2 regions of the Streptomyces sp. HSW2009 genome follow, and region 2 is predicted to be linked to the other one. Evidence: riboswitches for the same ligand, from Rfam matches in the RefSeq annotation. Region 2 holds a riboswitch; the other holds the start of a gene.
The links. A riboswitch is a leader RNA that binds a small molecule or an ion and turns the genes downstream of it on or off. The one in region 2 is predicted to bind cobalamin.
Positions count from the first base shown of each region.

Region 1: it holds a riboswitch for cobalamin, as region 2 does, so the genes downstream of both, AAHZ94_RS10130 (GHMP family kinase ATP-binding protein) here and AAHZ94_RS17605 (ribonucleoside-diphosphate reductase subunit alpha) in region 2, are expected to answer to the same signal.

Region 1 covers NZ_JBEHZD010000090.1:10,512-15,292, forward strand. Annotated here, with positions in the region: gene AAHZ94_RS10110 (LLM class F420-dependent oxidoreductase) at 1-205, opposite strand, end outside; gene AAHZ94_RS10115 (hypothetical protein) at 853-1,107, shown strand; gene AAHZ94_RS10120 (SRPBCC family protein) at 1,104-1,517, shown strand; gene AAHZ94_RS10125 (NUDIX hydrolase) at 1,721-2,185, opposite strand; cobalamin riboswitch at 2,786-3,002, shown strand; gene AAHZ94_RS10130 (GHMP family kinase ATP-binding protein) at 3,356-4,225, shown strand; gene AAHZ94_RS10135 (cysteine synthase family protein) at 4,222-4,781, shown strand, end outside.
Region 2 covers NZ_JBEHZD010000220.1:1,784-6,564, forward strand. Annotated here, with positions in the region: gene AAHZ94_RS17605 (ribonucleoside-diphosphate reductase subunit alpha) at 1-2,043, opposite strand, end outside; cobalamin riboswitch at 2,202-2,323, opposite strand; gene AAHZ94_RS17610 (TolB family protein) at 2,587-4,239, shown strand; gene AAHZ94_RS17615 (CstA-like transporter-associated (seleno)protein) at 4,547-4,759, opposite strand.

The DNA of each region.
Region 1 (4,781 bases), on a different contig from region 2:
CGAAGACCGGTATGGCCGAGGTGCCGACCTGGAGTTCGGGCACGGCGCGCCCGACGAGGGCGGCCAGTTGGGGCGAGTCGGCGCCGAAGGTCTGCCCGAACCAGGCGGACCGCAGTCCGGCCGCGGCGGCCTCGGTGGCGAGTTGCACGGTGGCGTCGATCTGGTTGGCGGCTTCCGCCGCGTTCAGCGAGATTCCCACAGTCATGATCAACCCAACCGGCAACCTGGGCCGCTGATTCCGCAGTTGACCGGCAGTCATTTTGCTGCGGATCTGCGTCCCGTAGCGGCGGTGCCGGGACCCGGGGCGGCGCGCCGGCCGGGGCACGGGGCGGCGGTCGGCCGGGGGGTGGGGGGTCCGGCGCGGGGCCGCCTGACGGTTTTGCCGGACGCGCAATGAACCCCCGCCGCCGACTGTGCATCTCAACTTCCGAAGCCAGCAACGCCGATCGGCGACCATCGGGCCGACACGGACCGCGGCCCCGCCGGATTCTCGGACTTCTCTTGACCGCGTTAGATGTGAGTGATTTATTACTCCTAGCAGATGTGCGATGGCCCGCATCCGCTCAACAACCCTCCCCACGCCGCCCACGACGGGTGCATCTCGTCGTGCCAACTGCCGTACATATAGAGCTATATGGCCATGTTGACCGCTACGCGCCGTGCCATCCACCGGCGCGCGGCCAAGAGTAATTCACTACTCACCACAGCCTGCTGCCCTTGGCGTGCCCACACCCCCCACCCGCCAGCCACCGACCCACTAGCCACCCCCCTAACCCGCCCACCCTCACTCACGCGCCCCACGCCGCGAACCCCTGCCGTGCGACTCCCCGCGCCGCGGAAAGGACGTTCCCCATGCCTCCGACGCCCGCCAAGCAGCACCTCAGCCGACATGTCGCACCACTGGCCAATGGGTCCACCGCACATGCCGTGACCAGGCACGGGGCCCTGCCGCCCGAGTCGAACGGCCGCTCCTTCCGCACCGGCCACCACCTGAATCCCGGTGTCGAGCCGTCCCCTGGGCGCCCGGCCCGCGGCGCGGTGGTGCCCGGCGGCCACGGTCACCGGATCGCCGATGACCGGCTGGGCGGACAGGAGGTCGCAGCATGATCCGCAGCCAACGCGAACTGCTCATCCACGCACCGGTGGAGCGGGTGTGGCGACTGCACACCGACGTCGCCGCCTGGCCGGTGTGGAACTCCGGGATCGACCGGGTCGCCCCGACCGGCACGCTGACCGTCGGCTCCAGCTTCCGCTGGCGCAGCCACGGGCTCGCCGTCAGCTCGACGGTCATCGCGCTCACCCCGGGCCGGCACATCACCTGGGAGGGCCCGGCCGCCGGCATCCACGAGGTGCACCGCTGGACGTTCACTGCCATCGGCGACAACACGTTGGCCCGTACCGAGGAGACCTGGTCGGGCCCGCGCGTGGACGCCGACCCGCAGGGGCTACGGGCCGAGCTGACCCAGTCGCTGACGGTCTGGCTCACGGACCTCAAGCGCACGACCGAGTGCAAGTAGGCGCCGGGGCGCCGATGGCGCGGGGGCGCCACGGGCCGGGGCACCGGCGGATCGGGGCGCCGGCGGGTCGGGGCGGGGGGTGAGGCGGAGCGAGGCGCCCCGCCGCATCCCGCCGCGCCCCGGCGGCACCCCGGACCGTCAGCCCGTCACCTCGTCAGCCCCCGGACCGCGTCAGCCCGCCACCCCGTCGGCGCCCCGGGCCGTCAGTCCGTCGGCAACCCCGTGCGCCAACCGGCCGCCCGCGGCAGCAGCTCCAGTGCGTCGATCGCGGCCGGGGACAGCAGCTCCGGGGTCAGGTCCGCGATCCGGTGCCAGTCGACCGCGCTGGTCGCGCCGTCCGTCTCGGTGACCCGTAGCGTGCCCGGGGCGAGGTCCACCGCGTAGAAGAGGCCGGTCAGGTGCCAGTGCGTGCCGTTGCGGTGAGCGGTGTAGCTCTTGGCGTCCACTAGCCGGACGGCGCGTGGCGTACGGCCGCTCTCCTCGTGGAGTTCGCGGGCCAGCGCCTGGGCCGGCTGCTCGCCGGGGTCGATGCCGCCGCCCGGCAGGTGCCACAGCCCGGGCGCGAAGACCGGCGAGGCGGCGGAGAGCCGGGTCAGCAGCAGCCGGTCGGCCTCCACGACGATCGCGTACGCGGAGACGCGGGTCCTGATGTCCACGGGGTGTTCCACGGGGTACCTCCATCCGCGCCGGTCACGACGGTCGTACCGGCCCCACCATGATCGCGCCGGGGCGATAGCCGGCCGGGAGCCCTGCGGACGACGGGTGGTGAGCGGTGGGCAGCGGGTGGGCAGCAGGCAGTCGGGCGGCGGGCCGTGGTCGACAGCTGGGGACGGCGGGCGGTCGACAGTCGGGCGGCAAGCAAGCGGCGGGCAGTCGGGCGGTGGGCAGCGGACGGCAGTCGGTGGGCCGGGCCGAACCGCACCACGCCGCATCGCACCACGCCGGACCAAACCGCACCACGCCGTACCGCACCGCGGCGCCACGCCACTTCACGCCGGACCACACCGCGCCAGGCCACGCCGGATCAGCACCACACCGCTCCGCACCACGCAGGCCCCGCCCCGTACGGCACGCACAGCCCCACCCGGCCCCCGGCCCACTCACCACGCTGTCCCGATCGCCACACCACTCACACGTGCCACTCCCCTCCCTCGCCAACCAAGCAGTGTCACCCACAAGATTCACTCCAGCTACCGTCTGCATCAGGACAACACCGCTACATCAGGACAACGGGCGAACTCGCTCTGTCCCCTGCGGAGCGGCGCCCCTACGCTGATAGGCGCAGTTGGTTCACGCCATCCACCAGTGGCGTGACGCAAGAGGGAACCCGGTGTGAATCCGGGACTGTCCCGCAACGGTGAGTGGGAGCTCACGCCATCGACGTCCGACCCGCAGTGGCGGGCCGGGAGCGGTGGCCGGTAGCTGTCCGTCGGAAGTCCGGCAGGCCCCATGAGTCCGAAGACCTGCCGCTGCTCACGTGCGTGGTGCACGTGGTGCGTGCACGGTGGCCTCGTGGACTGGGTCGGCGGTACAGGTGGCTGCGCGGGGCCTCACCCCCGCGCTTCGCCCTCGCCCCTCCCCCGTCATCGCTCGGGGCACGGGATGACGAGGGAGGACGCATGGCTGGCCACGGAGTTCCGCAACCGGGCCGATCGGCGCATCGTCCCCGTACCCCCACCGGCGCACCCACCGCGCTTCCGGACACGACGCCCGCCCCCATCACGGCCCCGGCCGCGGCACCCGCGCTCCCCGGCGCACCGCCCGCGCCCTCGGCTCCGTCCGGCGCACCCGCGCCACCCCCGCGCACAGCGCCCGCGCCCCCGCCCGGCGCCCCCATCATGGCCCCGGTTCCGGCCATCGCCGCCGGCGTCTGCCACGGCACCCTCGGCGAGCTCTACCAGGGCCCGCTGCGCGCCGGTCCGACGCCCGACATCGCCCTGGTCTCCTTCCCGGTGGACCGGCACTCCTGGGTGTACTTCACACCGGGCGCAGGACCGCCGGGTCCGCTGCCGCTGGGGGCGAAGGCGGCGACGGCGGTGCGGCTGTTCCTCGACCGGTTCGACCTCCAACTGCCGCCCGGGCACTGGAGCACCCACTCCGACCTGCGCATCGGCGTCGGCATGGCGAGTTCGACCGCCGATGTCGTGGCCACCTTGCGCTGTCTGTTCCGGCTCTTCACGCTGCCGTACGACCAGCAGGTGGTGCTCGGCATCCTGGCCGCGATCGAGCGGGCCGACAGCGTCTTCCTGGACGAGTTCGCGCTGCACCTGAGCGCCCGGCACCGGGTGGTGCGCACCCTCGGCACCGCCATCGGCTTCCACACCGCGTTCGTCACCGAGCCGGGCACCGTGGACACCGGCGCGGTCACCGCGCTGCTGCTGCGCCACTACCGGCGGCGCGGCGAGGAGTACGAGCGGTGTCTGACCGACCTGTTGAAGGGATTCGACACCGGCGACCCGGCCGTCGTCGCCCGGGCCGCCACCACCAGTGCGGTGCTCTCCCAGGAGGCGCTGCCCAAGCAGACGTTCGCCAGCGTGCTCGGGCACCGCGAGCGGTTCGGGGCCGACGGCGTCTTCGTCGCCCACACCGGCTCGCTGGTCGGCTACCTCTTCGCCGACCGCCCGGCCAGCGACGTCAAGTCCGAACTCTCCGCCTTCTTCCGTTCGCTCGGCCACCAGTGCTCATTCGCCCAAGGAGGCTACGGGTGATCCACCCCCACATCGCCGATGCCCTGAAGGTCCCCGATCTGATCCGCCTCACCGACGGCATGGTGCTGCTCCGCTTCGAGTCGATGAAGATCTACTCGGCGCTCGGCGCCGTCCGTGACCTGTTGGACCGGGGCGTGGTGCGCCCGGGCCAGACGCTCATCGACAGTTCGAGCGGCATCTACGCGCACGCCCTCGCGCTCGCCTGCCACCGCTACGGCATGCACTGCCACATCGTCGCCTCCACCACCGTCGACGCCACCACGCTCGCCCAGTTGGAGGTGCTGGGCGCCACCGTGGAGCAGGTGAAGCCGTCCGAGAACCTCAAGCTCGACCAGCAACTGCGGGTGCGCCGGGTGCGCGAGATCCTCGCCGACCACCCGGACGTGCACTGGATGCGCCAGTACCACGACGACATCCACTACCTGGGCTACCGGGAGATCGCGGACGCGGTCGCCGCCGAGTTGGCCGACACGCTGGCCGGCCGGCCGCTGACCGTGGTCGGCGGCGTCGGCTCGGGCGCCTCCACCGGCGGGCTGGTGACCCATCTGCGGCGCAC
Region 2 (4,781 bases):
GAACTCCCCGCTCAGCGTCTCGCGCTTGAAGAGGTTGGAGACCTGCGGCTCGATGCACTCGTACACGCCGGCGATGGAGGCGATGGTCGCGGTCGGCGCGATGGCCAGCAGCAGCGAGTTGCGCATGCCGGTCTTGGCGATCTTGGCGCGCAGCGCGTCCCAGCGCTGCGGCCAGTGTGCGGTGGCGCTCGGGTAGTGGTCCGGGTGCAGCACGCCGCGTGCGGTGCGGGTGGCCGCCCAGGCCGGGTGCGGGCCGACCGGGGCCGCGTCGGTGGCGCCGTCCGCACCGGTGCGCGGGCGCTCGGCGAGGTCGGCGGACGCCTCGTACGCGGCGAGCATGATCCGCTCGGCGAGGCGCGTGGACAACTCCTTGGCCTGGGGCGAGTCGAACGGCAGCCGCAGCCGGAAGAAGACGTCCTGGAGGCCCATCACGCCCAGGCCCACCGGCCGCCAGCGCGCGTTGGAGGAACCCGCCTGCTCGGTCGGGTAGAAGTTGATGTCCACCACGCGGTCGAGGAAGGTCACCGCGGTGTGCACGGTGCGGTCCAGGCGCTCCCAGTCCACCGCGTCCAGCGGGTCCGCCCCGTCCGGCACGCCGCCGGCCAGTACGTCATCGCGCAGGTGGGCGGCGAGGTTGACGGAGCCGAGGTTGCACACCGCGGTCTCGCCGTCGTCGGTGACTTCGAGGATCTCGGTGCACAGGTTGGACGAGTGGACGACCGCGCCGGGCTCCGCCGTCTGGTTGGCGGTCCGGTTGGCGGCGTCCTTGAAGGTCATCCAGCCGTTGCCGGTCTGCGCCAGGGTGCGCATCATCCGCGCGTACAGCACCCGCGCCGGCACGGTCTTGACGGCCTTGCCCGCGGCCTCCGCCGCCCGGTACGCGGCGTCGAACTCCTCGCCCCACAGGTCCACCAGGTCGGGCGCGTCCGCCGGCGAGAACAGCGACCAGTCGGCGTCCGTCTCCACCCGGCGCATGAACTCGTCCGGAATCCAGTGCGCCAGGTTCAGGTTGTGGGTCCGGCGCGCCTCCTCGCCGGTGTTGTCCCGCAGTTCGAGGAACTCCTCGATGTCCGCGTGCCAGGTCTCCAGGTAGACGCAGGCCGCGCCCTTGCGGCGACCGCCCTGGTTGACCGCGGCGACGGAGGCGTCGAGCGTGCGCAGGAACGGCACGATGCCGTTGGAGTGCCCGTTGGTGCCGCGGATCAGCGAACCGCGGGAGCGGATGCGGGAGTACGAGAGGCCGATGCCGCCGGCGTGCTTGGAGAGCCGGGCCACCTGGTGGTAGCGGTCGTAGATCGAGTCCAGCTCGTCCAGCGGCGAGTCCAGCAGGTAGCAGGAGGACATCTGCGGGTGCCGGGTGCCGGAGTTGAAGAGCGTGGGGGAGCTGGGCAGGTAGGCGAGCGAGCTGGTGAGCCGGTACAACTCGCTGACGTCCGCCACCGCCTGCTCGGAGGCGCCGTCCGCGAGGCCACAGGCCACCCGGAGCAGGAAGTGCTGCGGCGTCTCGATGACCTGCCGGGTGATCGGGTGGCGCAGCAGGTAGCGGCTGTGCAGGGTGCGCAGTCCGAAGTAGCCGAACCGGTCGTCGGCCCGGCCCACGCCGGACGCGCCGTCGACGCGGGCGTTGGTCTCCGCCAGGAGGGCGTCGAGCCGTGCGGCGTGCACCCGTACGAATTCCGCCGTCTCGTCGGCGATGAGCCCTTCCCGGTGACCGACGGCGACCGAGGCGGAGAAGGAGACCGCGCCCTGCCCGGCGGCCTCCTCCGCGACGGCCCGGGTGAGCAGCCGCGCGGCGAGTCGCGAGTACTGCGGCTCCTCGGCGATCAGACCGGCCGCCGCCTCGGTCGCCAGGGAGCGCAACTCCGCCTCGTCCGAGCCGGGATGGCGACCGCGCAGCGCGGCGGCGGCGACCTTCCCCGGGTCGGTGGCGGGCAGGTCGGCGGTGAGGTCGGTCAGGACCCGCAGCAGTGCGGTCCCGGCTCCTTCGGCCGCTGACACGGGCACGGACTCGCGTGAAACGGGGTCCGCAGGCGCGATGGTCACGGGGTGGCTCTCCCTCGCTCGGCAAGGGGCCACGCGGGGCGGGGCGGCACGCGCGGGGCAGGCCGCGACCGCGGTCTCGGCATGCCACGCAGCGTCCACCGGCCCAACCCGCGGGGCCCGGACGAATACGACGCCCGGCGGCCGGGGCGGCACCCCGGGCCATGGGCGTACTGTCGGCAGGTCCTCGGACTCACGGCGCGCAAAACGGCACACGTACACCGTTGCGGGACAGTTCCGGATTTCCACCGGATTCCCCTGCGGCGACAGCGAGGATGAGCATACATCTTGTGTTGGCCCGGGCATGCGCCCCCACATCTTGTGTCGGATGGGAAGGAATCCCGTACGGATGTGCTAATGCGTGGTGTTCGTTGGCGGCCCGTCGGGCCCGTCATCACGGGCCGGAACGGTTCGGCCGGCGGGTCGCGCATTGGTGGCTTGCCACAGTCCTGGTGTGTTGACCCCCGCCCCGGAGCGGAGTTGGGTGCGTCGCACGCCGTTCACGGACGACGGCGGACATCGGCAGGCGAAGGGGTGGGAATCGGGATGCGCAACACCCGAGCGAGAACGCGTACGGCGCTGGCGGGGACGGCCTGTGCCTGGTTAGCCGCGGGGCTGTTGGCCGGACCGGCCGCGGCGGCATCGACCGCAGGGGCATCGACCGCGGTGGCATCGACCGCGGCGGCATCGGCCGGCGGGCAGCACGGGGCGAGGGCGTGGCACGGGGCGCCCGGCGCGCCCGGCACGGAGCGGGTGAGCCTGGCGCACGACGGCGGCCAACTGGCGCGCGAGTCCTACGGGTACGCGCTGAGCACGGACGGCCGCTGGCTGACCTTCACGACCGACGCCGACCAGGTGGTGCCCGGCGACACCGACGGGCGTTCTGACACCTTCGTCCGCGACCTGGCGACCGGGCGGGTCGAGCGGCTGGCGTTGACGGGCCCCGAGTGGGAGGTCTCCGACGTGTCGGCCAGTGCCGACGGGATGCTGCTCGCCTTCGCGGCCTGGCGCAGGGACCTGCCGCCCGACCAGCCGTGGCAGGAGGACCTGTTCCTGCACGACCGGCGCACCCACCGCACGGAGCGGCTGCTGCCGCCCAACCCGCAACCGGACAAGGGCCTACAGATGCCGGTGATCAGTGCGAACGGGCGGGTGGTGGCGTTCCAGTCGGTCCGCGCCGACTTGGTGCCGGGCGACACCAACGGGGTCGCCGACATCTTCGCGCTCGACCGCACTGACGGCACCATCCGGCGCGCCAACGTCACCAGCGACGGCGCCCAGGCACCCCGGGCGGCGGCCCGGCCGGTACTCAGCGCCGACGGCCGGCAAGTGGGCTTCATCTCCCGCTCCCCGGTGGGCGACCCGGGGCCGGGCGCGGGGGCGAGCGGGGGGCGGAACGCCGGAGCGGATGCCGGTGCGGACGGTCCGGTGGCGGACGGCCTGGCGATGGACGGTCCGGCGGCGGAGGGGCCGGGAGCGGAGAGGCCTGGGGACGCCGGGGCCGTGACGGGTGTGGGGGACGCCGGGGTGGTGGAGGCTGCGGGGCGCGCCGGCCGCCCGGGTCCGCCGCGGAGCCACCCCCAGGACCTCTGGGGCGAGCGTGGCTCGGGGCCCGGCGCCGGGCTGAGCGCACCGCGCAAGCCGCGCTTCGAGCCGATGTACGTGCACGACCTGGGCACCGGCCGGACCGTGGCCGCCAGCGTGATGCAGGACGGCGCCGAGATCGGCGCCACCACCCACGCGCTCAGCGCCGACGGCCGCTTCGCGCTGTTCGCCAGCAAGTCGGCCGTGGTGGTGCCGGGCGACACCAACGGGGCCTTCGACCTGTTCCTGCGCGATCTGAAGCGCGGTACGACGGAGCGGGTCAGCCGCGCGCCTGGGGGCGGCGCGGCGGCCGGCGACTCCCTGTTCGGCCAGTTCAGCGGCGACGGCAAGACCCTCGTCTTCGTCTCGGGGGCCAGCAACCTGGTGCCCGGCGACACCAACGGGGTCGACGACCTCTTCGCCCGTGACCTGCGCACCGGCGAGGTCGAACGGCTCTCCCTGCGCACGGACGGCACCCAGTCGACCACCCCACCGGACGCGTACCTCACCGACGCCCACGCGCGCACGGTGGTGTTCGGCTCCGCCGACGACCACCTGGTGCCGGGTGACACCAATGCGGCGACCGACCTGTTCGCACGGCACCGGAGGGGGTGAGCGCGCTGGAGCCGCGGCCCCGTGACTCGCGTCGGGACGCCCCGGCTCCGTTGGCTCCGTAGGGGCTCCGCGGGACGCTGGCCCCGTCGCTGGGTGTGGGGCGGGCCCGTGGCTCCGTAGTTCCGCGGGCGGTACGGCGCGATGGCCGTACGGGCAGGGCTGGCCGGACAGCCAGTACGGCCAGTACGGCCAGTACGGCCAGTACGGCCCGTACGGGTCGCGCGGGTGGGGTGGGGCCCCGGGCGGCGGGGCCCGGGGCGGCGCGGGCCCGTCGGCGCTGCACGGGTGCCGCCTGCCGCCCCGGCCCTCAGCAGCAGCGGAAGTCGCCCCGGGGGTCGGCGTCGCGCTCGTCCATCCGGCGCCGTTCGAACTCGGCGCGGCTGTCCGGGACCCGCCCGGGATGCTGCTGGCGGGCGTGCGCCACGTACCGGTCGTACGTGCTCTCGCCGGTGAACTCGCGTACGTACCAGCGCATCCGGCGCCCCCAGTGCGCGGCCCGGCGTGCGGTGCGGGTGATCATGTGGGCTTCTCCTTCCCGAAAT